Regions from separate parts of the Pseudacidobacterium ailaaui genome, predicted to be linked through region 2. Evidence: predicted binding sites of a transcription regulator. Region 2 holds the regulator's gene; the other holds the start of a gene.

Region 1 (10,728 bases), 330 kb from region 2:
ACCCGGTTCAGTGGCGGCTTCAACTCATAGGTCGCTAGCTCCCACAGCTGGGTCTGCGAAAGGGTGTCCGAGGTGAGGCTGTAGCCAAGGATGGGAAATGTGGCAAAGGTCAAACGGTTGGTCGTAATGCGCGCCGTGGGCGGCAGTGTTTGCTCAACTTTTGCCAGCGCCGCATCTACCAGTTGCAGCGTGCGGAACATGTCCACATTCCAGTTGAAAAATAGGCTTACTTCCGCCGACCCGCGGCTGGTTGTGGACCGCACTGTCTCCAGACCGGGAACGCTGTTCACCGCATCTTCTATCGGTTTGGTGATGGTCACCTGCATCTGCTCAACCGGCATTACGCCGTTGTCCACGCCGATCACCACGCGCGGAAAATTCGTCTCAGGAAAAACAGAGATGGGCACCTGAAACGCCAGATACACTCCCACCACGGTAAGAACAACGGCAAAGAAAAAGACTGTCCGCACCGAGCGCGAAAGCCAGAAATTCTGTGTTTCCGGCACCACCAAAGGAGGGGTGCTAATCATCGTCTCCACCTCTCTGATGCGCCGCAGGCTTTTCTTGGCCAGAGGAAGCCAGCTTTACCCTGGTTCCATCATCCAGACTGTATGCGCCTTCAGTAATGACCATGTCCGCCGGCGTAACACCGCTCATGATCTGGACTTCTTTCTCGTCCCGGATTCCCGTCTGCACCCGCCTTTTGTGCGCCACCCCATCTGGACTCATCACCATTACGGAGGTGCTGCCGTCCTGTGCCGAAAGCAAGGCACTGATCGGGACCTTGACGGCATTGCTCACGGCCTTTGTCTGTATGGCAACATGGACCGGCGTGCCTACTTTCAAGGCACCATCTTTGTTTTCGGCCCTTACCCATATTTCGATGGTTGTGCTGCCAGGATCGAGCGCCGGGCTAACCAGTGAAACCTTGGCCGGCACGGTTTCTTCCATTCCTGGAACAGTCACGACTGCCGGGTCGCCCACTTTGAGCTGCTGGGCCAGCAATTGCGAAATGTGCAGCTTTGCCAGCAGCGCCGAAGTGTCCATCACTGTCAGCAGTGGCGCCCCTGCCGCCGCTGTTTCGCCTGCAAAGAGCGGTCGGTCCGTCACCACTCCATCAATCGGGCTACGGATTTCCGAGTAGCTCACCTGTGCTTCTGCGCCAAGATATCTGCCTTTGGCAGACTCCAGCTGGCCCTGCGCCGCCTTCAGTGCCGCCTCACGGCTGACTGTCTGCATGGAATCAAGGTGCTTCTTCGCCGAATCATATGCCGCCTGCGCCTGTACCAGCGCAGCCACTGCAGTGTCCAGATCGCGGCCCGGAATCGCCCCTTCCGCAAAAAGCTGTTTACGACTCTTCACAATGCTCTGGTTGAGTTCCAGATTGGCTTTTGCCTGTGCGAAATCCAACTCGGCCTTCTGATAGTCTTCCGGGACCTGTGCTTTCGTCGCTGTCGCGTACGCTGCCTCGGCCGCGGTATAGCTGCCCTGATTGTCCAGGGCTGCAGCTTCCAGATCGCGGTTTTCGAGCACCGCAAGCAACTGCCCGGCCTTCACGTGTGATCCGCGCTGCACATAAAACTTCTTCACCGGCGCGCTGATCTTCGGTGCAATTGCAGCCTGCGCCAACGGAGCCAGCACAGCATCGGCCGTAATGTGCGCCGCCATCGGTCCAACTTCCGGATGCTCAGCCTGCACTTCAACCTCTACCTGAAGTGCGGCCTCTTTTTTTGCACAGCCGGCAAACGCCAGCGCGGCAACCAGAGTGACTGAGCAATATGTTTTTCCTGAGATTCTCAGCATCGTTTTCTCTTACAAGGTCCCTGTTAATGTCTGCAAATTCGCCAACGCCATCTCGTAGCGGACGCGCCCATCCTCGCGCGCATTTTCTGCCAGAGTCAGCGCATTCTGTGCATCCACCACTTCCAGCACCGTGGCCTCACCGCCTGTGTAGCGCATTTTGGTCAGCCGCAGACTGTCCGCAGCTGTCTGCACACTCTGGTCCAGTGAAGCAAGCTGGTTGTGTGCAGCCACCGCTTCGGAATAATACTCATCAAGTTCCGCAATCAGCCTGCGCTGCGCGGCCGTCAAAGCCACACGCGCTGCATCGCGGCGTATCTCGCTCTGCCGGACTTTGTGCTGCGTCGAAAGCCAGTCCCATACCGGAATGTCCACCGTCACCATCGCGGAGTAGCCCAGGTTATGCAGCCCATCCGGCCCGCGGACCGCAAACTGCGGCGCATCGATTCCATACATCGCGCTCACTCCCAGGTCCGGCAGATACGCAGCGCGCGCAGCCAATACCTCCGCATCACTCTGCCGCAACGCCGCAAACGCGCTCTTGATGTCAGGATTGTTTGCCGACGCTGCAGCTTCCACCTCGGCGCGCGTCGGTAAACCATCGCGGATCGGGGCCTCCTGGAGCACATACTGCGTGCGCGGGTCGGGAAAAAGCAGTACCCCCAGCTCCAGACGCGCTCTTTCTGCTGCAACTTTGGCATCTTCCAGGTCACGACGACGCTGCTGCTGCTCTAGCTGGGCCTTGATGACATCGGCATGGGCCGCCTCGCGCGCCGCCTCGCGCTTCTGCGTCAGGTCCACAAAGGCATCGGCCTCGCCAGCCGCCCGGGTGGCAACCTGCAATTTCTGGTCGGCGGAAAGAAGCCCATAGTAAAGACCCACCACTGTCGCCACCAGTCCTCTTCTTGCCACTTCCAATTGCGCTTCTGCAAATGCGGCGGCAGCATCGGCCCGCTTGATCTCAGCCACTCCGGCAAGCCCGACTGTCTCATTCACCACGCCCTGGCTTGTATATTCGTGGACTGCATTATTGGCAATAAAACGCGGAGTCGTAGTCCCCGTGCCGCCTTGAGTGTAAAGATACTGGTTGTGATAGACCGCATTCGGCAAAAGTGCCGCACGCGCAATCGAGCGGTCCAGCGCTGCTACTTTGCTGTCTGCCACGCTTGCGGCAAACGCAGGCTCATTGGCCTCGGCCCTTCGGATGGCCTCATCCAGGGTGATGGTGACCGGAGCAGTCACGGCCGTTTGCTGGGCATACAGCCCACATACAGACAAAAGCCCCGCCATCACCGCCACAAATCCTGCTCTGTAATTCACGCCCATCACCTTTTACCTTAATGTTCATAACCTTAATGCTTCGTGAAGGATATAAGACGAAAACAGCCTGTCGAATACCACTCCTTTTGAGGACGGTCTTTCCTTGTCTACCATGCGATGAAGAGGGGGAAACCTTTCGCCCAGTCATTCCATTGCTTTATTCCCCATAAAGATTTTTCTAATCTCATCAACGAAAACCTTGCCAAACGATAAATAAATTGAATACCTTGGCTGCCCAAGGAGAATTTTGGATTGCCTGGGACCCTTGGGATTCTGCTGGAGACCTTCCCTCAGGAACGCCGGGTAGCGCTCGTACCCCGCCAGTGCGAAGCGCTCAAAAAAGCCGGACTTGAGGTCATCATGGAACAGTCTGCTGGCGCTTCAGCAGGCTTTCCCGACGAACTATACGTAGCACGTGGTGCGCGCATCGCCAGCCGCGAAGATGTCTTTGAGCAGGCCGACATCATCGCCCAGGTGCGCTGTCTTGGCGCCAATCCTGAAGCAGGCCGTGCCGATCTCAGGAATTTCCGCCCCGGTCAGGTGCTCATTGGTTTCGCTGAACCACTCACGGCGATTCAGGAATGCTCCAGCCTGGCCAGTGCCGGAGTTTCCCTGCTTGCACTCGAGTTGATTCCGCGCATCACGCGCGCCCAGAGTATGGACGCTCTTTCCTCGATGGCCACCATCGCCGGTTACCGTGCCGTTCTTCTCGCAGCAATGCATCTGCCCAAAATCTTTCCATTGCTCATGACGGCCGCCGGAACCATCACTCCGGCCAAGGTCTTTGTTCTTGGAGCAGGCGTCGCCGGACTCCAGGCCATCGCCACCGCCCGCCGTCTGGGGGCCGTCGTCAGCGCATATGACGTGCGCTCTGCCGTCAAGGAACAAGTGGAAAGCGTCGGGGCAAAATTCGTCGTGCTGGCCGTGGAAGCGGAAGCTGCGGAAGACAAGGGCGGATACGCCAAAGCCCTCGGGGAAGACTTTTACCGCAAACAGCGCGAGCAACTCACTGAGGTGCTTCGCGAACAGGACGTTGTCATCACTACGGCGGCCGTGCCCGGGCGCAAAGCCCCCGTGCTGATTACCGCCGAGATGGTTTCTGCCATGCAGCCCGGCTCCGTAATCGTGGACATCGCCGCCGAACGCGGCGGTAACTGTGAACTCACCAGGGCAGGCGAAACCATCGTCCACCATGATGTGACGATCCTCGGCCCGGTCAACCTGCCATCAAGCGTCCCCAACCATGCCAGCCAGATGTTTTCGGCCAATATTGCCGCAGTAACCAAATTGCTGATACAGAACGGCAGTATCTCGCTCAATCTTGAGGACGAGATCATCCGCGAGGCCCTGGTCACACACCAGGGCCGCATCGTGCATCCGCGCGTCGCAGAGCTTGCAGCTTCAGGTGCTCCTGCTTAGCACGGACTTGAGGAGAAAGAAATGCCAGCAGATTTTATCTCAAATCTTTATGTCTTCATCCTTGCTGGATTTGTCGGCTTTGAGCTGATCAAGCGGGTATCACCGCTTTTGCATACGCCGCTGATGTCACTGACCAATGCCCTGGACGCCATCGTCGTCGTCGCGGCCATCATCATCACCGGGAGACACGGAACGCCTTTGACCACCACACTTGGGGCCATTGCGATCGCTGCCTCGTTCAGCAATATGGTCGGCGGCTTCTTCATCACAGACCGAATGGTGCGCATGTTCAAGTCCGGCGGAGCAAAAAGACCATGAACGCAGTGGCTATCGAGCAATATCTTCACTTCGCATACATCACCGCAATTGTTCTCTTCATCCTCGCGCTGAAATGGCTGAGCTCGCCTGTCAGCGCCCGCCGGGGCGTGCTCGCCGGCGAAATCGCAGCCGCTTTGGCCGTCCTTGCCACGCTGAACAACCCGGAAGTCGTGGCCTACAAGTGGATCCTCATCGCGCTGATGATCGGCGCCGGAATCGGCATTCCCCTCGGCATGGTGAAAATCACGGCGGTCCCGCAGCGGACGGCCTTGAGCCACGCTTTCGGCGCATTGTCGGCAGCCATGATCGGCATCGCTGAGTACTACGAGGGGCTTGACCATCTGACCCGCTTTGGTATGGGCGAGATTGCACTGGAAGTCATCATCGGCTCGCTCACCTTCACCGGAAGCCTCATCGCCGCAGGAAAGCTACAGGAAATCCTGCCCCAGCGTCCGATTGTCTATAAGGGACAAAACATTGTCAGCCTCTCTGTGCTCGCCGCGGCCCTGGTCCTTGCCATTGCGCTGGTCATCCATCCGCAGCATACCGCCCTGTTCGTCGCCATGGTCATCGTGGCACTGGTCTTCGGCGTCCTTCTGGTCACCCCCATCGGTGGCGCAGACATGCCAACTGTCATCTCTCTGTTGAACTCTTATGCGGGCTTCTCCGCTGCACTCCTGGGCTTTGTGCTGAACAGCAAGATGCTCATCGTTGCCGGGGCCCTTGACGGTTCCTCAGGATTCATCCTTTCGGTCATTATGTGCCGCGCTATGAACCGGTCATTCACCAACGTCCTCTTCGGAGCGTTCGGAACTGTCCAGACGACCGCAGTGAAAACCGAAGCGCGCCCCATCCGCTCCGCCAGTGCGGAGGAAGCAGCGCAAATCCTCGATGCTGCCCGCAAGGTCGTCATCATCCCCGGTTACGGGATGGCCGTGGCCCAGGCCCAGCACAAGCTTCGTGAGCTTTACGATGTCCTGAGCAAACGCGGTGTCGAAGTCAGCTTTGCCATTCATCCCGTCGCGGGGCGTATGCCTGGACACATGAACGTCCTTCTCGCCGAGGCCGATGTCCCCTACGACCGCCTGATTGAAATGGACGAGATCAACCCTGAATTCCCGCGAACAGACGTCGCCCTGGTCATCGGCGCCAATGACGTTGTGAATCCGGCAGCGCGGTTCACCAAAGGCAGCCCTATCTCCGGAATGCCTATCCTCAATGCCTATGAAGCCCGTACCGTCATGGTCATTAAGCGCAGCATGAGTCCCGGTTTTGCCGGAATTGATAATGACCTTTACTACCTGGACAAGACCCTGATGCTCTTCGGAGATGCAAAGGCCTTCGTCGGCAGTTTAATCAAGGAGCTGAATGCAGTGGCCGCAGGCGTTTGAAGCCCAAGACTCCCAGCCAGTGCAGGCTAGTGAGGTAAGTACCTGAAAATAAATTCTTTCCTATCCTAGTGGCAACAGGCCTCCACTCTCAGAGGCCCAGACATTTTTCTGCGAGCAGCTTGGCCATGATGGCATTCAAATTGCATCATGCACCGATATCCATGCCAGTCTGGCATGATATTTTGTGTGGTCTAAAGGAGTGGATTTCATGGCGACCGTACTTGCCGGCAGCGCCCGTCAACTGAAGGACAAAATTGCATCACGTAGCGCCCGTATCGGCGTCGTAGGCATGGGATATGTGGGTCTTCCCCTGGCTCTGCTGTTTAGCGAGGAACGTTTTCGCGTCACCGGGTTTGATATCGACCCTCAGAAGGTCCAGACCCTGAACAACGGTGGTTCCTATATTGTCCGTATTCCGGCAACGGAAATTCAGGCAGCGCAGGAAAAAGGTTTCCATGCGACCTCGGAATATTCCCAGATCCGGGAGATGGACGTCGTCATTATCTGCGTACCCACTCCCCTGAATGAATTTCACGAGCCGGACCTGAGCTTTATCCGCAATACGGCCCTGGCCATCGCCCCTGAGGTCCACGAAGGCCAGCTCATTATTCTGGAAAGCACGACCTATCCTGGCACTACAGAGGAGTTGCTTGTTCCCATCCTCGAAAAGGAAAACTGCCTGGGACTGAGTGTGGCGCGCAAACCCGGAGACAGCGGCTTTTACGTCGCTTTTTCTCCGGAGCGTGAAGACCCGGGCAATGACACCGTGGCCCGCCGTGATATCCCGAAAGTTGTTGGCGGTGTCGGTCCAGAAGCCCAGGAGCTGGCTTCGGCTGTATACTCAAGCATCTTCAACCGTACCGTTTCGGTTTCGTCCCCGGCGGCGGCCGAAATGACGAAACTGCTTGAAAATATCTATCGCTGTGTCAACATCGCCCTGGTCAATGAACTCAAGCAGCTTTGCCATCGCATGGGCATTGATATCTTTGAGGTCATCGATGCCGCCAAGACCAAACCCTTCGGATTCCAGGCCTTTTATCCCGGTCCGGGACTCGGCGGACACTGCATCCCGATTGACCCGTTCTATCTTTCCTGGAAAGCCAAACAATACGACTTCCAGACCAAATTCATCGAGCTGGCCGGCGAAGTCAACCTGGCCATGCCTTATTATGTCGTGGAACAAACCGCTGAGGCCCTTAACCGCCATAGGAAGCCTCTGAATGGCTCCAGGGTGCTCATCCTCGGAATGGCCTATAAAAAAGACATCGATGATCTGCGAGAATCGCCCTCACTGACCATCATTGAGCTGCTCCGGCAGAAAGGCGCAATCGTTGCTTACAACGATCCTTTCTTCCCCTATGTTGGCAAAGGCCGCCACTATCATCTGGACATGCACTGCACTCCTCTCGACGATCTCTCACAGTTTGATTGCGTCCTGATCGTGACTGACCATTCGGATTACGACTATCAGCGCATTGTCCGCGAATCTCAGCTTGTAGTCGATACACGCAATGCCACCAAAGGGATTTCTTCACCCAAAATCGTCCGGTGCTGAGAATACAGCGCAGGGGCATGGCAGGAATCATCCTATGGTTTCCATGCCTCTGCAGCCCGGAAAAGTCCAACCCTCTCTGCGGAAAGCTCCGGGCCTCCCCCAGCGTTTCCCTTGCTTCCCGTGGTCAGGCCCCGAAAAGTGCTGGCTGCTCCGGCATTTCCTCCGGCCCTCGGAAATTACTCAGGCCCACACCTGCCAACCGAAACCGCTGCCTGTCCCCCAGGCCGACGCGCTCCCTTAAACGAAGCGCAATCCGCGCCAGTTCGTCGCACGTGGCCAGAGGCCATGCCAGGGTATAACTGCGGGTGAGGATTTTGAACTCCGGGGTCTTCAGCTTCAAGACAACTGTGCGTGCCTGGCGAGGGTCCTTGCACGCCGCTGCCCAGACCTTTTCTGCCAGCCGGCGGACGACTGGTTCCATTTCATCAAGTGTCATGTCTCGCTCAAAGGTGTCCTCGGCGGAAATCGATTTGGTGGGCTGGTCAGTCATCACCGGACGATTGTCGATTCCGCGCGCCAGATCATAGAGACGCACGCCGTAGCGCCCGAAGCGATCTTCGAGGAAAGAAAGCTCTAGGCCCCTTAAATGACCAACCGTCCTCACCCCAACTTCTTCCAGACGCTTTTGCATGACTTTGCCCACCCCCGGGATGCGCCCAACTGGCAGAGGAAGGAGAAACTCGTCCACCTCCTCTGGCTGAATGACAAAAAGCCCGTCCGGCTTCTTCCAGTCCGAGGCAATTTTGGCCAGAAATTTGTTTGGGGCCACGCCGGCAGAGGCCGTCAACTGCAATTCCTCGCGGATCTGTTGCCGGATGACCTTGGCAACGCGCGTCGCCGTCGGCAGACCGGTTTTGTTCTCAGTGACGTCCAGATAAGCCTCATCTAAGGACAAAGGCTCGATTCTGTCTGTATGCCGCAGAAGGATGTCGCGCACCTGACGCGACACATTCCGGTAGCGATGGAAGTCCGGAGGAATGAAGATGGCCTCCGGACAGAGTCGCTCGGCCCTTGAGGAGGGCATGGCAGAGTGTATCCCGAATTTGCGCGCCTCATAGGATGCTGCACAAACCACGGAGCGGCTTCCTCGCCATGCAACAACGACGGGCCTTCCTCGCAGCCGAGGGTTGTCCCGCTGTTCTACGGAAGCATAGAAGGCATCCATGTCCACGTGGATGATCTTGCGGCGCTCCACTCCCCTATTTTCGCATTACTTTCGCCTAAGGCCATCTAGTTTTCTTGGCAATTGACACTTTCATGCGGTCGGCAAAGCAAGGGACCGTCGAGCAAAAATTTCCGGTAAGAGGGAAAAGTGACCATGTAAAAGTGCCGTAGTGGCCAAATGATGCGCCTGTGCCTGGCTGGACAAACTCGCCGGATGGAACTGCAAGTTACTCAAAATAAAGAGTAAAAGATTTCTTATCTCGATTTTCCTTACTTTGGCATCCGAACTGCTATTTGTTTCAGCGTAACGGGCGCTGCGCAGCATCCGGAGTGTGTTCGAGTAAATACGGTGACAGATATGGACAACAAAATGAAAGCAAGTTCGAGACTCGACCTCAGGGCATTTGCTGCGTTGCTTCTGGCTGCCAGCCTGGGCCTCCCTGCTTATGCTCAATCCAGCCAGCAGACCACTCCTGCTTCCAGCGCTCAGGTCCAGACGGGTACATCCGCAAATGGGATGAACCCCAGCGACAGCAGTACATACGCAACGGGCCAGCCCCTTTCGACAAAATCGAATGAAGGATTTTGGGGGCACCTGAATCCTTTTGCCCGTAAGAAATGGGTAAATCGCCAGTTGAATCCTGTAAAAGACCGCTTGAATGAGCTCGACCAGCTGACGGCAAAGAATGCCAACGACATCAAAGATGTAGACAGCAGAGCACAGGCAGGAATCCGACAGGCGCAAAGCACCGCCGATCAGGCCAATCAAACTGCACAGCAGGCCAATTCCACGGCGACACAAGCGCAAACTATGGCCCAACAGGCCAGCGATCAGTCCAGCAAGCTGAATACTACGGTTGCCGGTCTGGACCAGTACCAAAAGGTCAATGACACCATTATCCGCTTTCATCCTGGGCAAACCGTATTGAATGCCAGGGCCAAAGAGGCCCTGGACCAAATTGCCGAACAGGCGCAGGGTCAAAAGGGTTACATCATCGAGGTAGAGGGCCATTCGCCGGTGCGTGGGCAAAGCGGAATCCAGAGCTCACAGCGCATGGCGGATGCGGTCGTGCGCTACCTCGTCACCGAAAAGCAGATCCCGGTTTATCGCATTCATCAAGTTGCGATGGGCAACGCAAAAATGGAAACCGACAGTGGCGAAGCTATTTCTGGCAGCGCCGTGCGGGTTTCTACCATGCAAAACAGTTTAGCGGCCTTGAACTCGACATCATCGAATGCGGGTTCGCCGATTGGTGCGACGCAGCAGACTTCCGCGCAGCCCTCCCCTCAGGGTGCTGCGTCGCAGCCAGCGGTTCCACAACAATAAAGACCAGAAAAGGTCCGCAACCAAGCTCTCACACAACGAGAGAACCAAGGCAGATTGGCCCCTCCCCCGAGGGGCCCTTTTTTTTGCAAGATTTTTAAAATTTAAGCCCTTTATTCCTACCACTTTTGCCATCTTACTTTTTGAAGATTTCAAAAGTAACAACTTTTGATTCTCGAAGGTAATCAGATTATGTATCTTAAGGTAAGTCTGTGCGTTGTTTAACCAAGCAGACTGGGGACCCCCCGTGAGGACACTACATCTCATCCGCAGCATGAACCCCCAGGACGGCGGCCCGCCAGAAGTAGTCCGTCAGCTCTCGCAAAAGGTCGTTGACTTGGGAGATTCCGTTGAAATTGCCTGTCTTGACCATCCATCGGAAAGATTTTTGCAATCCCTTCCTTGCCCGGTGCATGCCTTGGGGCCAGCATCGGGGA
Region 2 (10,728 bases):
ATGCCAAGCATCAAGGCATGAACCCCACCGGTTCTTTTAAAGACACAGGAATGACAGCCGCCCTTTCGGTTGCACATGAGCTGGGATATGAATGGGTGGCTTGTGCTTCGACCGGCAACACCTCAGCGGCGATGGCGGCATATGCGGCCCGTGCCGGGATGCGCAGTCTGGTACTGATTCCGGAAGGCAAGATTGCCTGGGGCAAGCTTTCGCAGGCCATGGATTACGGGGCCCTGACCATACAACTGAAGACCGATTTTGACGGCTGCGTCCGCGTGCTTACCGAGGTTGTCCGGAGGGCCCCGGTCTATCTGCTGAACTCTGTAAACCCGTATCGATTGGAAGGGCAGAAGACCCCTGCACTCGAAATTGCCGAGGCCATGGATTGGGATGTCCCCGACCACGTCATCGTTCCAGGAGGGAACCTGGCGAATAGCTCGGCGCTGGGCAAGGCCTTTGAGGAGATGAAATATCTCGGACTGACCCTGAAAATGCCGAGAATTTCAGTCATCCAGGCGCAGGGGGCAAACCCGTTATACCGGGCCATGCAGAAAAATGCAGGACAAACACTCGAACCGGTCCAGGCAGATACGCGCGCTTCAGCTATCCGAATTGGAAATCCGGCGTCATGGAAGAAGGCCGTCCGGGTCATCCAGAAATCGGGCGGGTGGTGCGAGCAGGTGGATGAAGCCGAGATCGCACTGGCCAAAGCCGAGATTGGGGCAGAAGGCATCGGATGTGAGCCGGCCTCGGCTGTGACCCTTGCCGGCCTGAAAAAACTGGTGCTTCAAGGGAAAGTCAGACCGGAAGAAAGGGTCGTGCTGCTTTTGACCGGACACACTCTCAAGGATTCTGACTATACAATTGCCTATCATCGCGGAGACCTGCTCAAACCGGAAGAGTTTGGCAGTTTACGAGACGAAATTGAAGTAACTCGACGCAATGCGGTCGAACTGGAAGCGTCGGTGGATTCGGTACTGAGAGAGTTAGAGAAAGCTAGAAGATAATGGTCCAGCAATCATTCAAAATCAAACTTCCTGCGACTTCGGCCAATCTGGGGCCGGGCTTTGATGCAGTGGCTCTGGCACTCTCGCTGTATCTGGAAGTCGAAGCAACGCCCGCCGAAGCGTATTCGGTTTCCGCCAGGGGGAGGAATGCTGACATCTGTGGATCGGTCAGTAACAACCTCCTGCTTGAAACCTATCAGAGGGTCCTGAAGGAGCAGGGTATCCAGGACATGCCGCTGTCTCTCAAGGTCCAGAACGGCATTCCTATAGGAATGGGCCTTGGCTCTTCGGCGGCAGCCCGTCTGGCCGGAGTGGCACTGGCTGCGCATTTTGGCAACCTTGACTGGGACCGCAGCCAGATTCTGACAGAAGCATCGCGGATGGAAGGACATCCGGACAACACAGCGGCCTGCTGGTTAGGCGGATACACCGTTGCCTGCTGGCACAATGACGAGGTCGTTGCGATCTCTCTGACTCCCCGCTCTTACTGGAGGGCGCTGGTGGTTGTTCCCCAAAATCCTTTGTCTACCCATCTTTCACGCAAAGCTGTGCCAGAGAGCTTCAGCCGCGCGGATGCTGTGGCCAACATTCAGCGGGTGGCCTTGCTGACGGCGGTATTCGCTTCAGGACACAGTGACGTCATGCCGACCGCGACCCAGGACCGGCTCCATCAGCCTTATCGTGCCGAGGTCTGCCCTTTGCTCAAAAAGCTGTTGCCTTTAGCAGAACAAGAAGAGGTTCTGAGCGTCACCCTCAGCGGGGCCGGCCCCTCCGTTCTCGTGCTGGTGGAATCGGATTTTCAGATGAATCGCGTGCAGGAGGCAATTCGGGCGCGGGTGGTGGACGAACCGATCGAAATTCTCACCTGCCACATGGAGCTCGATCCGGCCCATTTTCTTCAAAATGCTGCGAAATAGGTCAACTTTACCGGGAAAGTACGATTTGGTTACCAAAGTTTGCTTTACATCACCGACCTAAGATAGTAGCTTCCAATCGTGGGCAGTTCTGGGGGAGGGCTGCTCCAGGCGCCTGAGACTCTGAAGCGATTCGAGTCCGGGCGCCTTTCTCATTTTCGGCCAAGTGGGAAAACGGCAGGATTCTATTTTGGATTTTCACCCCTGTTGCGACCTTTCCCCTGCATTTATCATCAAAGAAGATGAAATTTGCACCACAAAAAGGAGGAGCATGGCAGGTCTGGCAGTAGCAGAAGTCAACGATACAAACTTTGAGCAGGAGGTGCTCCAGTCAGATCAGCCTGTGCTGGTAGATTTCTGGGCCGCATGGTGTGGTCCCTGTAAGGCCCTTGCACCGATCGTCGATGAGGTTGCCTCTGAGTACAGCGGAAAGCTGAAGGTGATGAAGATGGACGTGGACCGCAATCAGGCGACCCCCATGCGCTATGGCATCCGCGGGATCCCTGCATTGCTGCTCTTTAAGGGGGGAAAGGTGGCTGACCAGATTGTCGGTTATGTCCCGAAGGACACCATTGCCCGCAGTATTGCGCGCGTCATCGGTTAAATCGAATTCCGACCTATGTGTGAAGGGGCCTGCCATGCGCAGGCCTTTTTATTTCAGGCATATCTTCGAAGAATGCCCAACGCCCGCCCCTGGATTGCAACCTGCTCTGCCGGGACGTAAATCGGCTCCATCTCTGCATTGGAAGGCTGCAAACGGACCGTGTGGCCTTCGAGATAGTAGCGTTTCAGCGTTGTCTCCGCACCGTTGACGAGCGCAACAACAATTTCTCCCTGATGCGCGGTCTGCGTCCTTTCCACCAGGACATAATCGCCGTCCACGATGTGCTCATCGCGCATCGAATCGCCGCGTACCTGAAGCACGAAGACATCACGGCTGCCAATGATGTCACCCAGAGAGATGCTTTCGGCCGTCTCCGGGGCTTCAACCGGAAAACCGGCCGCAATCCGGCCTGCGAGGGGCAGGCGGTCCGGTAGCGTCGATTTGCTGCGGGGTGGCAGGACGTCAATCGAGCGGCTGCGGTTGTGTGCCCGCTCAAGCAGCCCTTTGTTTTGCAGATTGGTGATGTGCTTGTGGACGGTGGCCAGCGACTTGAGGCCCAGTCCCCGGGCAATCTCTTCAAAGGAGGGGGAGTAGCCGTTGCGTTGCACAAAGCCGGAAATGAAATCCAGCACCTCTTTTTGCCGTCGCGTAACTGCCATGCCCGTATTTTAGCGAATAAAAAGCGAATCGTGGAGGAAAATTTGAGCCAGGAAATTTTCCGCTAAGGCGATCCAGGGTCTTGGCGGCTTTCCTGCAGAGTCGAGGCGAAGGTGTTTTCTGCCCGGCCTCGCTCCTTTTCCGGACGATCTGCTTTCTGACCAAAGGAGCATGTCAAGGCTTCCGGGGCGAGATTTTTGGCACGGATTCCCATCTTGAAACACCAGCCGGAGCTTTCCCAATACAAAATCTCTTCAGCAGATTTCACTCATGCATTTCTTGTGTTCCCACCGCAATACAAGAGAAGTTGAATGCAGCGAGGGAATTCCAGATGCGGTTATTGGTCGCAGACGATGATCCGGCACTGGCGCGGTTTTTGTGCCGGGGGTTTGAGGCAGAGGGGCACCAGGTGATGCTGGCCCAGGACGGATTGAAAGCGATGGAGATGTTTGTGTCAGAGATGCCGGACCTTACCGTGCTGGACCTGGATTTGCCGCAGCGGGACGGGATGGAAGTCCTGCGGTTTTTGCGATCGGTAAGCGAGGAAGCGCCGGTCCTGGTGCTGACGGCCAGAGAGGGAATCGAGACCCGGGTCCGCTGTCTGGAGATGGGTGCCGATGACTACATGCTGAAACCGTTCTCTCTGCGTGAGCTGCGTGCGCGTTGCCGCTCCGTGATGCGGCGGCGGCAAGGAGCGGGCCTGGTGCTCCGTTATGCCGACCTGGAGGTCCATCGTGTGGAGCGGACTGCAGTACGGGGCGGCGAGTCTGTGCAGCTGACCAATAAAGAGTTTGCCTTGCTCGAATTTCTGTTGCTGAACCGGGGACGCTGCGTTCCGCGCACGGACCTGTTGCGGCAGGTATGGGGGATGAACCCGGAGGCCGGTACGAATGTAGTGGATGTCTATGTGAATTATTTGCGCCGCAAATTAAAAGACACCGGAGAGTCGGCGCTGATCCAGACCATACGCGGGCTGGGTTATTCCATCGGATTCAAACCAACGTCCCAGGGCTAAGACACAGAGGAGGAATGATGTCTACTGCTACAGTCATCAAACGGCCCGTGGCCGCGCAGGTGCGGACCGCCATTCTGGCCAGCGCAGATGCTTCTTTTCGGCAGCGGGTGAAGGAGGCATTGGATGGTCTGCACTGGAAGGTGCGCGAGGCCAGCGGTGGCGCCGAGGTGATGGATCTACTGGACCTCTGCCCAGCTGAGGCAGTCATCCTGGATTCCTGGCTGCCTGACCTGGAAGTGGAGGAGTTTATCGCGGAGTTTGAGCGGCTCTATCCTGCCGTGGACCTGGTCCTGGTGGATGGAAGAGCGGCCAGCACGCTGCGCAGTCCTCGGCGCAATGAGATCCACTTTGCCCTGCGGCGGGCCCAGGATGCGGATGGGGCCATTTGGAACAGCGCCCCGGTGCTCCCGGAGCAGCAAGAGGCGCCGCAGAAAAAGCGATGGATTGTCGCAGCAGCCCCTCCGGACGCCGCCTTTTCTGCCCAGCTGCCTGAACTGATCGGCCAGCATCCTCAAATGGCTGAATTGGGCCGCCGCATCCGCATGGTGGCCCCTCGCAACACGACGGTCCTGGTGCAGGGGCCGACCGGGACTGGAAAGGAGCTTGTGGCACGCGCGATCCACAGGCTGAGCCCGCGTTCCGGGCGTCCCTTCATCGCATTGAATTGCGCGGCCATCCCGGAGGCCTTGCTGGAGGCCGAACTCTTCGGGCATACCCGCGGTGCTTTTACCGGTGCGGTTCAGGGGCGGACTGGGCGGATTGAAGCCGCCGATGGCGGTACGCTCTTTCTGGATGAAATTGGAGAGATGCCGCTTGCCCTTCAGGCCAAACTGCTGCGCTTTGTGGAGTGCGGTGAAGTACAACGCGTGGGTGAAAATGAGCCAGTCCGTGTGGATGTCCGCATTGTGGCTGCAACCCACCGTCATCTGGCGCAGCTGGCCGAAAAGGGGGAGTTTCGCGCCGACCTGTACTTCCGGCTTTCGGTCTTTCCGATCCAGACCCCGCCACTGGCGGCACATTCGCAGGACATTCCGCTGCTGGTCGAACACTTTATAGAAAGGCTGGCGCGGCAGAGTCCGGCAAAAGCGATCACCCACGCGGCCATGGAAAAGCTGATGGAGCATCACTGGCCGGGCAATGTCCGCGAGCTGGAGCATGTGATGGAGCGCGCCTGGATCCTGGCCGAGGACCGGCCTGAGATTGATGCTGGAGAAATCGAGTTTGGCGATCAGCCGGGCAGGAGCTGAGATTTTTCTAATCTCATTGGCCGCCGACCGGGCCTTCCCATGCAAAGCAAAGAGCGGGCCTGCTCGATTTATCGGCGGGCAGGAAGGAGAGGATGAAGGATGCAGATTACGACCCCTGTGGAAGACGCGCTGGAGCGCTATCTCGATCTTTCAGCACTGGAGCTGAAATATACGGCGCAGAATATGGCCAACATCGACACGCCCGGATATAAGACGGTCGGGTTTGAGTTTGCCGCCGAGATGCAGCGATCGCTGCAGGGTTTGCTGTCTGCGCAGACGGACAATGGCGTGGCGCGCAGGCGCTTCACGCCGCCGACGGTGCGCGCAGGGCTCGTGGATGGCCTGCTGGCCCGACCGGATGGAAACAATGTTTCGATGGATCGCGAAGGTCTGAATCTGGCTGAGGCGCAGTTACAGTTTCGCACCGGGGTGGAGCTATGGAAACGGGAGTTGACCCGCATCATGGATGCCATCCACGCAGACAAGTAAGGCAGCAGATCTGGGAGAAGGGGCAATGAACCTGTTTGGTGTTCTGGAAATAAGCGGTTCGGCGCTGAAAGCCGAACGGATCCGTGCCGAAGTTGTGGCGGCCAATATGGCCAATGCGGAGACGACCCGCACGGCCGACGGCACGCCTTACCGCCGTCAGCATGTCGTCTTTACCTCGGCAGCAGCGGAGCCATCTACCTTTGCCGGAGAGCTGATGTCCCAGTCGGAGCCGAAAATGGGTGGGGTTGCAGTTTCAGCGGTCGTTCAGGACCCGGCAAGTACACTGCGCCGCTATGACCCAGGGCATCCGGATGCGGACAAGGACGGGTATGTGAATTATCCGGACATTAATCCGCTAACGGAAATGGTGGACATGATGGGAGCAACGCGGGCCTACGGGCTGAATGCCTCAGCTGTGCAGGCCGAGAAAGGCATGATCAGCGCATCGCTGGACATTCTGAAGTCTTAAACCAACCTTCGAGGGACCGACATGCAGATTCAATCTCAAATCGTGACAGCATCCCTGGCGGGGCAGACCGAGGAGGCTTTGGGGACAGACAATGCCCAGCAGGTGCCGTTCGCCGGGCTGCTAAAAGATGCTGTGGGGAAGATGCAGCAGCTGGAGGACCAGGCCTCCCAGGCCGTCGAGGGGCTGCTGGATGGCAGCGGTACGGATGTGCACACGGCAATGATTGCGGTCAGTAATGCCGATGCGGCCTTCGAGCTTGCCCTGGCCGTACGGAATAAGGGTATGGCCGCTTTCGAGCAGCTGATGAACATGCAGTTTTAGAGCCGGCGGGGACAGCGCAGCATGGACGAAAACCAGCAGATACAACCAGCACCGGCCGCGGCCACCGGCCTGCTTGGGCGCACCAATGCGATGTTTGCGCCCCTGGCCGCCCGTTTCCGCAGCATGGAACGACAGCAGAAGCTCTGGTTTTCCGGGGCCTCGGCTTTGGCCCTGCTCTGCTTTCTTGCCATCCTCTGGTTTGCCACGCGGACCGACTGGAAGGTCCTCTATGCTGGGCTGGAACCGCAGGATGCCCGTGAAATTGCTTCGGAGCTGACGGCGTCCAACATTCCTTTCGATCTGTCTGCGGATGGAACGACCCTGCGGGTCCCGGCTTCCAGTCTGGACAAGGCGCGTCTGGCAACCACGGCCAAAGGCGGCCCCAAGAGCGGCAGGATGGGTTTTGAGCTTTTTGATAAGCCGAACTGGATCGGCTCAGAATTTGACGAGAAGGTGAACTACCAGCGCGCCCTGGAGGGTGAGCTGGAGCATACCATCAACACGCTTTCGGACGTAGAGTCTTCCCGGGTGCATCTGGTGATGCCGCACGACTCTTTGTTTACGAGCCAGCAGCGGGATGCCAAGGCTTCCGTCGTGTTGAAGCTGCGGCGGCGCTCCCTGGGAGAGGAGCAGGCAGAGGCAATTCGAAACCTCGTGGCGAGCGCTGTGGACGGTCTTCAACCGGAGAATGTCACTCTGCTGGATGCAGACGGACGCGTGCAGCTTGGCAGGCGCTCCGGAAACGGAGAGACAGAAGCGCATGAGCAGGAGCTGGCGGACAAGCTGGTGGCCACGCTCGAACCGGTGGCCGGAACAGGAAATGTGCGGGCCTCGGTAAATGTGGAGTATGACACATCGTCGGCCGATGAAGTGGATGAGACCTATGATCCGAACAATGTTGTGACGCTTTCCATGCAGCGATCCGAGCAGAACACGGGGACTCAATCCGGACCCTCAGGGGTTCCCGGCACGGCGAGTAATGCTCCGAATACCAAGCCGCCGCTGTTTCCTGTCCATGACGCGGGTACAGAAAACATCCGACAAGAAAGCGGTACCTATGGGGCCTCGAAAAAAGTGCGGCATACGGTCCAGAACCCGGGAAAGATTCGGCGTGTGACCGCAGCAGTATTGATCAATCACAGAATGAACGTGAACGGAAAACAGATAAGCTGGCAGCCGCGGACCGCTGAGGAGATGAAACAGCTCACCGAACTTGCGGAAACGGCCATCGGCTTTGATGCCTCCCGAGGGGACCAGGTCAGCGTAGAAGATGTGGCTTTTGAGGACAATGCGGCTCCGGCCCTCAGTCCCTGGCAGCAAGTGTTGGCGCAGGCCACGCATCTACAGGACCTGGCCAAGTATGGTGTCTTGCTGCTGGCCCTGCTGAGTCTCATTTTCTTCGTCGTGCGGCCGGCCCTGCGCACGTCGCAGTCGGCGAAACAGGAACCCCAGTCCCATACACAGCATTTACCAGCTGGAGCGGAGGGGGCAGTTCTGGCAGAGACCGAGGATGAAGCCGCGCTGCTCGAGAAGAAGCAGGCGCAGGCGGTATTTGATGCAGTGACCGAGCACCTTCGACAAGAGCCTGCGCAGGCCACACGTCTGCTGCAGAGCTGGATCCATAGCGAATAGGAGAAGACCATGGCCAGTGCCGCTCCAGTGTCTGATGTAACCAGCCTCGTCGCTCCTCCGACCCCCGATCGCATGGCCGCCGCGCGGCAACTGCCGGGGATCAAAAAGGCTGCGATTCTGGTTGTGGCGGTCGGGGATGAATTGGGGAAAAAGGTCCTGCAAAACCTGCCGGATGCTGATGTGCAGCGTCTGACTGAAGAGATTGCCGAGCTGCGCAACATCCCTCCGGATGTCTCCGTGCGGGTCATTGAAGAGTTTTACGAGATGATCGAGACCCAGCGTTACATGATGCATGGAGGACTCGAATATGCAACCAAGCTGCTGGTGGAATCGTTTGGAAAGCAGCGGGCCGAGGATCTATTGGCGCTGGTGCGGCGGGCGCAGGAGGCCAGCCATGGAGACCTGGCCATGTTGCAGAAAGTGGATCCCCAGCAGCTGGGGAAATTTCTCGATGGAGAGCATCCGCAGACGGTGGCTCTGGTGCTGGCCCATCTGGATCCCAAACGTGCTTCCCTGGTCTTGCACGGTCTCAGTGAAGACAAGAAGGTGGCAGTCGTGCGTCGTCTGGCAGAAATGCGGCAGTTCTCACCGGAAATGGCGCAGAAGGTGGCCGTGATCCTGCACAAACGGCTGCAAAGCGTGGGCGATACCAGCCGCAAGGCCTACGCGGGGTTTAAAGCGGTGGCTGATCTGATGAATCGTATGGATGCCGAACAGGCGAAGAAGATCCTGGAGCAGATTGAAGAGGACGAGCCGGAAGTGGCCCTCAATATCCGCAACCTGATGTTTACCTTTGAGGACTTTGTGACATTGCCGCAGCCTACCATGCGCGAGTTGCTGTCGGTCATTGATAAGAAGGTGCTGGCCATGGCCCTGAAAGGGACCCGTGAGGACGTGCGCGCCCATATCTTCCGCGCGATGTCTTCGCGCGCCGTGGAAATGTTGCGGGAAGACATGGAGGTGCTGGGGCCGGTGCGTACCCGGGAGGTGGCTGCGGCCCAGAGCGAGATCCTCAACATCGCACGCAGGCTGGAGGCGGAGGGCAAGATCGTGCTCAAGGTCGAACAGGGCGACGATCTGCTTGTGTAGAACAGAGATTGATCGGGAGAGAAATATGTTGCAGCCGGCAGAAAGAAAGAAGATCAGCAGAATGGAGTACAAGCCTGCTCCGATCGCAACGCCTGTTTGGACCGCCCCCAAACCTTTGTTCCTGCGGCCGGAAGAAGGACAAGCTCCTGCAGTGCAGGCCGTAGAGGAAGCAGAAGGGGGTTCAAAGGCCCGTATCGAGGAGCTGGAGCAAAAAGCGATCACGCGGGAGCAGGAATTTGCGCAGCAGCTGGAAGCTGCACGAAAGGAGGCCTTTGAACAGGGCCGGCAGGCCGAAGCACGGCTGCGCGCTTCGGCCCTGGAGCGGATTGCCGACCAGATACAGAAGGCGATCGAGGATTTTTGCAATGTGCGGGACGGTTATCTGGCGCAGGTTGAGCGCGAAGTGGTGCATCTGGCCCTGGCCATTGCCGAGAGGGTCCTTCGCCGCGAGGTCCAGATGGATCCGCTTCTGCTTGCAGGGGCCGTGCGTGTGGCACTGGGACAGCTGGCGGAGACCACGGAGGTGAGGATGAAGGTCCCTGCCACGGAGTACGACCTGTGGAGTGAAGTGATTGCGCTCATGCCATCTCTGCCCCTTCGCCCGCAGCTTGTGGCCGAGGATTCGCTTCATGCTGGGGAGTGTCTGCTTGAAACGGCACTGGGCAGCGTGGATCTGGGAGTCAAGTCGCAACTTGCAGAGATCGAACGGGGTTTCTTTGACCTGTTGGAACACCGTGAGCGGTCTGCAAAAACAGCAAGGCCTTCTGTACCGTCATGACGGAACTTCTGTCCACCTACTTTGCGCGTCTGCAACAGCGGCAGCCTTTCCGCTGGCAGGGCCGTGTGGTTGAAGCTGTGGGGCAGACGATCGAGTCTTCCGGCCCGTTGTGTTCGGTGGGGGAGTGCTGCGAGATCATGGACAGCGAGGGGCGTCTGCATCCGGCAGAGGTGATTGGGTTCCGTGGCAACCATGTGCTTTCCATGCCACTGGAAAGCACAGAGGGCATTCGTTTCGGAGATCGAGTTTCTGCGCTGGGCACGCAGCCTTCCCTGGAGGTGGGCGACGCCTGGATGGGGCGTGTTCTGAATGCATCGGGGCAGCCGATTGACCAGGGGCCAGTGCCAGCTGTGCGGGCCATCATCCCGGTAGACCGCGAGATCCCTCATCCGCTGGAGCGTGTACCCATCCGCCAGCCTCTGGGCACGGGGATTCGCGCCATTGATGGAATGCTGACTGTGGGGCGTGGGCAGCGGATTGGCATTTTTGGCGGTTCTGGAGTGGGC

Evidence for each region. The regulator LexA, encoded in region 2, represses DNA repair genes until DNA is damaged. The targets are predictions, from matches to a motif close to CANTTCGCTTTTTATTCGC.
Region 1: the regulator LexA is predicted to act here: its motif matches at 9,005-9,023, upstream of dinB (DNA polymerase IV).

The regions. Positions count from the first base shown of each region.
Region 1 covers NZ_JIAL01000001.1:114,009-124,736, forward strand. The annotation lists gene N655_RS0100500 (efflux RND transporter permease subunit) at 1-530, opposite strand, end outside; gene N655_RS0100505 (efflux RND transporter periplasmic adaptor subunit) at 523-1,803, opposite strand; gene N655_RS0100510 (TolC family protein) at 1,813-3,120, opposite strand; gene N655_RS0100515 (Re/Si-specific NAD(P)(+) transhydrogenase subunit alpha) at 3,373-4,539, shown strand; gene N655_RS0100520 (NAD(P) transhydrogenase subunit alpha part 2) at 4,561-4,857, shown strand; gene N655_RS0100525 (NAD(P)(+) transhydrogenase (Re/Si-specific) subunit beta) at 4,854-6,248, shown strand; gene N655_RS0100530 (nucleotide sugar dehydrogenase) at 6,457-7,803, shown strand; gene dinB (DNA polymerase IV) at 7,928-8,998, opposite strand; gene N655_RS16535 (OmpA family protein) at 9,338-10,294, shown strand; gene N655_RS20815 (hypothetical protein) at 10,548-10,685, opposite strand; gene N655_RS16540 (glycosyltransferase) at 10,629-10,728, shown strand, end outside.
Region 2 covers NZ_JIAL01000001.1:445,336-456,063, reverse strand. The annotation lists gene thrC (threonine synthase) at 1-1,007, shown strand, start outside; gene thrB (homoserine kinase) at 1,007-1,924, shown strand; gene trxA (thioredoxin) at 2,193-2,525, shown strand; gene lexA (transcriptional repressor LexA) at 2,579-3,184, opposite strand; gene N655_RS0102120 (response regulator transcription factor) at 3,514-4,197, shown strand; gene N655_RS0102115 (sigma-54 dependent transcriptional regulator) at 4,212-5,444, shown strand; gene flgB (flagellar basal body rod protein FlgB) at 5,544-5,933, shown strand; gene flgC (flagellar basal body rod protein FlgC) at 5,959-6,402, shown strand; gene fliE (flagellar hook-basal body complex protein FliE) at 6,424-6,723, shown strand; gene fliF (flagellar basal-body MS-ring/collar protein FliF) at 6,745-8,355, shown strand; gene fliG (flagellar motor switch protein FliG) at 8,365-9,444, shown strand; gene N655_RS0102085 (FliH/SctL family protein) at 9,596-10,222, shown strand; gene N655_RS16845 (FliI/YscN family ATPase) at 10,219-10,728, shown strand, end outside.